Rhizobium rhizoryzae: one gene and its partner. The protein of the gene in region 2 interacts with the protein of the main gene of each other region in a pairwise test. Links are inferred from orthologs where the notes say so. Each region holds a gene or a part of one and is shown on either strand. Other genes may lie near its edges.

Evidence for each region. The genes of interacting proteins can lie anywhere in the genome.
Region 1: the proteins of def (region 2) and G6N80_RS11230 interact in binary tests that used the Escherichia coli proteins (3 or more experiments, as listed by UniProt). The link is inferred for Rhizobium rhizoryzae from one-to-one orthologs.

What each region holds. Positions count from the first base shown.
Region 1 is NZ_CP049250.1:1,047,971-1,051,001, forward strand. Bases 1-2,809 are described here. They hold G6N80_RS11230 (aspartate-semialdehyde dehydrogenase), read left to right. Parts: upstream 1-792; coding sequence 793-1,827; downstream 1,828-2,809. Other genes in these bases: G6N80_RS11225 (MraY family glycosyltransferase), read right to left, coding at 1-425; G6N80_RS11235 (lytic murein transglycosylase), read left to right, coding at 2,015-2,809. In the rest of the region: more of G6N80_RS11235, read left to right, coding at 2,810-2,824; G6N80_RS11240 (carbonic anhydrase), read right to left, coding at 2,888-3,031.
Region 2 is NZ_CP049250.1:594,913-598,017, forward strand. The notes cover bases 118-3,000. They hold def (peptide deformylase), read right to left. Parts: upstream 1,874-3,000; coding sequence 1,361-1,873; downstream 118-1,360. Other genes in these bases: truA (tRNA pseudouridine(38-40) synthase TruA), read right to left, coding at 118-375; fmt (methionyl-tRNA formyltransferase), read right to left, coding at 375-1,310; G6N80_RS09055 (DNA recombination protein RmuC), read left to right, coding at 1,997-3,000. Outside these bases: more of truA, read right to left, coding at 1-117; more of G6N80_RS09055, read left to right, coding at 3,001-3,105. UniProt on the Escherichia coli protein: Removes the formyl group from the N-terminal Met of newly synthesized proteins. Requires at least a dipeptide for an efficient rate of reaction. N-terminal L-methionine is a prerequisite for activity but the enzyme has broad specificity at other positions.

The DNA.
Region 1 (3,031 bases), 450 kb from region 2 along the record:
CACCAGACTCCGCTGATGAGGAGAAGGAGAGTAAGCAAAGGCATCAGGATGAGGTTGGTCCCGCCGCTGAGCACTGCGACCGGTTGAGTGATGAGCAATGCACCCATGACGCATACTGTCTGGACAGCCATTCTCAATCGCGCCGGAAGCGGATTGCGGTCATCGATGAAACCAACGACAGCGATGATGAGCGAAAGAAAAAGCAGGGCTAGATCGCTGAGTGTCGTTCCGGGAAGAAGAAAACCGGCCATGCAGGCAGCGATAACGATGCCAACGCCGCCGCCTGCCGGGGTTGGTTTCACGTGAGACGATCTTCCAAGAGGGATCTGGATGAGGCCCAGCGCCGCTGCGTTGCGGATCATCACATAGACGCAAAATACGCTGACGGCGAAGCAGCCGATGAGAATGGCAATGTTGGCCAGCATGCAGTGTTCTCTCCTGATGCCGCCTGCTCTAGAAGGCGTGCCCTGTCTTGTCCAGTCGAAGATCGGCAACGGCCCAGCGAGGTCTTGACTTCATCACGAAATCTTCTAATGAGTTCAGCCGAAAGGAAGCAAGAATGTATCGCTGCGACAATCACATCGCTGCCTTCTGCCAACCGGCTCGACCAGCCGGATCGCTTCCCGTTGCATCCGCATCCGAAAAAACCACGGCCAAAACGACGACGAAAACCGTCTGACGTCTCTGGCCCACCGCTCTCTCCCCGGTCTGGCCGGGGATAAGGGATACACGGCGCGTTTCCGTGGTTCCCCCCTCCCACATCCGAGGAGAGAAGAGAAAGAGAGCAGTAACATGGGTTTCAAGATTGCAATCGTCGGCGCGACCGGCAATGTCGGACGGGAGATGTTGAACATCCTCTCCGAACGCGGTTTTCCAGCATCAGAAGTTGTCGCGCTGGCTTCCGCTCGCAGTCAGGGCACGGAAGTTTCCTTCGGCGACAAGACGCTGAAGGTTTCCAATCTCGACAATTACGATTTTTCCGATACGGACATCTGCCTGATGTCTGCCGGCGGCACGATCTCGCAGAAGTGGTCGCCGAAGATCGGCGCGCAGGGCTGCGTCGTCATCGATAACTCATCAGCCTGGCGTTATGATTCGGAAGTTCCGCTGATCGTGCCGGAAGTTAACCCGGATGCGATTGCCGGCTTCACCAAGAAGAACATCATTGCAAATCCCAACTGCTCGACGGCGCAGCTTGTCGTCGCCCTGAAGCCCTTGCATGATGTCGCGAAGATCAAGCGTGTCGTCGTTTCGACCTATCAGTCCGTCTCCGGCGCGGGCAAGGAAGGCATGGACGAACTCTTTACACAGACGCGTGCTGTCTTCGTCGCAGACCCGGTTGAGTCCAAGAAGTTCACCAAGCGCATCGCGTTTAACGTAATTCCGCATATCGACGTGTTCATGGAAGACGGCTACACGAAGGAAGAGTGGAAGGTTCTGGCCGAAACCAAGAAGATGCTGGATCCGAAGATCAAGGTTACCTGCACCGCTGTGCGCGTGCCGGTCTTCATTGGTCACTCGGAGTCCGTCAATATCGAATTCGAAAACGAAATCACTGCCGATCAGGCACGTGATATTCTGCGCGAAGCTCCCGGTTGCCTTGTCATCGACAAGCACGAGAACGGCGGTTACGTCACGCCTGTCGAATGCGCTGGTGAAGATGCCACCTACATCTCTCGCATCCGCGAAGATGCAACGGTCGAAAACGGTCTCAACATGTGGGTCGTTTCCGACAACCTGCGCAAGGGTGCTGCACTGAATGCCGTTCAGATCGCAGAGCTTCTCGTCAACCGCGGTCTTATCAAGCCGCGCAGCAAGGCGGCATAAACTTACGGTTTCGTAACCATGTTTCGGTAAGCCTCGCTCTCACGAGCGGGGCTTTTCTCTGGACAGTTCACGATCATTTCATAAGTGGTTGAGTTGTGCGCGACGAAGCCTCTCGCCATAACCTCGACAGAAACAGGAACCCTGGTGGTGCGAAGAGCCGCGGTTCTGCAACGGATGGGATCAACGAATGTTGAAATCGATCGCTGGCGGTGTTGCCGCCCTCGCAATGCTCCTCAGCGTCAGTGCAGCCCAGGCTGCATCCTGCGGAAACGATGCCTCGGGTTTCAATGCCTGGGTGGATAATTTCAAGCGGGTTGCGCCATCCAAGGGTATTTCCCCCTCCGTGCTCGAGACGGCTTTTGCGAATGTGCAATATAACCGGCCGACCATTCGGGCTGACCGTGGTCAGAAAAGCTTCAAGCTTTCGTTCGACGAGTTCATGAAGAAGCGCGGCGGACAGGCGATCATCTCACGCGGCAAAAGCATGAAGTCTGCAAATGCGGCGCTGTTTGCCAATATTGAACGCCGCTACGGCGTTCCGGCTGGTCCCTTGCTTGCAATTTGGGGCATGGAAACCGGCTTTGGTTCCTTCCTGGGCGATCAGCATACGCTTTCTGCCGTAGCCACGCTGGCTTATGATTGCCGTCGCTCGGACTACTTCACGGAACAGCTTTATGCAGCTCTCCAGCTTGTTGCCCGCGGTGATCTTTCCACCACGGCGAAGGGTGCTGCCCATGGCGAGATCGGGCAGACGCAGTTCCTGCCGCTGAACGTCATTCGCTATGGTGCGGATGGCGACGGTGACGGCCATGTCGACATGGTTCGTTCGCGCGCAGACGCCTTGGCATCGACAGCGAATTTCCTTGTCGGTCACGGATGGCAGCGTGGTGCTGGTTATCAGCAGGGACAGCCGAACTTCAAGGCTATCCAAGGCTGGAATGCAGCGACAGTGTATCAGCAGGCTATCGCCTATATCGGCGCTCAGATCGACGGCTGATACGCCCTTGATCCTGATTGGAGAGCGTCCCTTCCAAAGGGGCGCTTTTTTCTTTGGAGGTCGTTATGCCTGAGGCCGGATGAAATCGCCTGTCTTTCCATCCATGACCCAAAGCTCGCCGGTCGAGATATCGAACCAGGCCCCGTGAATACGCATGCTGCCCTTTTCTTCCAGGATGCGGATGCAGGGGAAGGTCTTCAGATTCGC
Region 2 (3,105 bases):
CGCCAGCGGCGCGCGACGGCTGATGATGCGGTAGAGATAGTGGCGGCGTAGCGCCGAGAAACGGGCATCAAAATCATCAGACACCCGATTGATATCGATGATCGACACCTTTTCGCTCGCCATCATCAGGTGTGCATTCAGCGCATTGCGCAGTTTGAAAGGCGCCCATTCGCGCGAAAGATCGGCATGAATGACCTGACCCAGCGCATGAACGCCGGAATCCGTTCTGCCCGCTCCGCGAATGACAACGGTTTCCGAGGTCAGCGACAGAATGGCCGCTTCAACTGCAGCCTGAACGGAATGACCGTTTTCCTGTCGCTGCCAGCCTACATAGGGCGTGCCATCATACTCCACGACCATCTTGTAGCGTGGCATCAACCAATCCTCAGACCGGGCGGCAACTGGGTACCGCGCAGAAATTCCTGTGCGTCGAGGGGCTTGCCACCGGCTTTTTGCAGTCGCTTCAACCGGACCGCACCAGAGCCGCAGGCAATGGACAGGCGATCATCCAGAACCTCGCCCGGCTGGCCATTTCCGTCTGCCAATTCACTCGACAGAACTTTGATACGTTCCGGCCTGCCGCCCAGTTCAACCTCGAACCATGCGCCAGGAAACGGCGAAAGACCACGGATGTGGTTGTGCACCTCAATGGCTGGGCGCGTGAAATCGATGCGAGTTTCGCTCTTGTCGATCTTGGAGGCGTAGAGAACGCCATCCTCCGACTGGGCAACCAGCGGCAGATTCCCATCTTCCAGCTTAGCCATGGCTTCTACCATGGCCTCTGCGCCTTGCTCCATAAGGATGTCGTGTAATTCGCCTGCGGTCATGGTCGCGCCAATTGCGACCTCGCGCGTCAGCGCGACAGGGCCCGTATCCAGCCCCTTTTCCATCTTCATCACCATCATGCCGGTCTTTGCGTCCCCGGCCATGATTGCGCGCTGAATGGGCGCTGCACCACGCCAGCGCGGAAGAAGCGACGCGTGGCCATTATATGCGCCAAGCCTCGCACCCTCGAGGATCTCGACCGGCAGCAGAAGCCCGTAGGCGACAACGACAGCCACATCGGCATTCAAGGCCCGGAATATCTGCCGATCTTCAGGATCCTTGAAGTTGACCGGGTTGAAGACCGGTATGCCCAGTTCTTCCGCAGCCTGATGGACGGGGGATTTTCGAAGATCCAAGCCACGCCGGCCACCCGGACGAGGCGGCTGGCTGTAGACGGCAACGATCTCATGACCCGCCTTGGCCAGAGCCTTCAAAGTCGGCACGGAAAAATCCGGCGTCCCCATGAAGATGATGCGAAGAGCCATTCAGACCTCCATCCTGACCGGTACGTATTGAAGATCAGCGCCGTGCGCGCTCAAACCTTGGCTTTGGCAGCCTTGGTGAACTTCTTGATGACCATTTCACGCTTCAACCGCGAGATATGATCGATGAAGAGCACACCGTTCAGATGGTCGATCTCATGCTGAAGGCACGTTGCCAGCAGGCCATCAGCCTCAAGCAGGTGCTCCTTGCCGTCCCGACCGACATGCTTGACCGTCACTGCCGCAGGACGCTCGACTTCCGCATAGTATTCAGGGATCGACAAGCAACCTTCTTCGTAAACGGAGCGCTCGTCCGAGCTTCTGACGATCTCGGGATTGATGATGACGATCGGCTTCTTTTCCTCATCCTCGCGCGAGACGTCGACCACGAGAATGCGGCGCGCAACGCCAATCTGGATCCCGGCCAGGCCGATGCCCGGCGCGTCATACATGGTCTCCAGCATGTCATCAGCAAGCTTGAGAACGTCGGAATCCACCTGCTCGATCGGCTGGGAAACCTGACGCAGAAGAGGATCGGGAAGAATGATAAGCGGCTTGATCGTCATGCGCCTCCCATAGCCGATCTTTTTGCAAGATGGAACATCCCTGCACGCGTCAAAAGGAACGCAAATGCAATTTGTTCTTGTTTTGATCTTCCTATCTGGACACGGTTGGGCTAGCTTCCGGTCATGCAAAGCCAAGACTTTTCGAATACAGACCGTTTCATGCAGCTCGTTGAAAGCAACAGCACTCTCCTCATCGTGCTGGGAGTGGCTGTGCTCGCGCTGCTGTTCTGGCTCTTACAAGCCCGTCGGTCCGGAGGCGAAGAGGCATTGGATCAGCGTTTTGCGGAACTGATGCGGGCGCAAATGGAGATGCAGGGACGCGTTTCCGCGATGACAGAAGCCATCGGCTTGCGGCAGGCGGAGCTCAATCGCGCCGTCAACCAGCGTCTGGATGGCATGGCCCATCGGCTTGGCAGCAGCATCGTCGAACAGACCAAGTCTACGCACGACAACCTTCGGCAATTGCAGGAACGTCTGGCAGTCATCGACGCGGCGCAGAACAATATCCAGACATTGGCAAAGGACGTCGTTGGCCTGCAGGCCATTCTTTCCAACAAGCAGACCCGCGGTGCCTTTGGGCAGGGCCGGATGGAAGCCATCATCGCCGATGCCTTGCCGAAGGGCAGCTATCAATTCCAGGCGACCCTTTCGAATGGAATGCGGCCCGACTGCCTGATCGACATGCCAAACGACACTCCGCCGCTGGTGATCGACGCCAAGTTTCCACTGGAAGCCTGGCATGCATTCCGGGACGCCACACAGCCGGACCTGCGCAAGGTCGCGGCACAACAATTCCGGCGTGATCTAGAAAAGCACATCAGCGATGTCGCGGAAAAATATCTCCTCAAAGGTGAAACACAGGAGACGGCCTTTCTCTTCGTGCCTTCCGAGTCGATCTTCGCCGAAATTCACGAGCACTTCGAGGCGTGCGTGACCAAGGCGCAACGCTCGCGCATCGTGATCGTATCGCCCTCCTTGCTGATGTTGTCCATTCAGGTCATTCAGGCTGTGCTGAAGGATCAGCGTATGCGCGAGCAGGCCCATCTCATCCAGGGCGAAGTCGCAAGCCTGATGGACGATCTCGGTCGTCTGGATGAGCGGACGCGAAAACTGCAATCCCACTTCGCGGCGGCGCAGAAGGACGTGGAGCAGATCCTGACATCCTCGGACAAGCTTGTCCGCCGCGGAGATCGCATTGCCTCTCTCGACCTGGCGCGCGAATCAACTCCAGC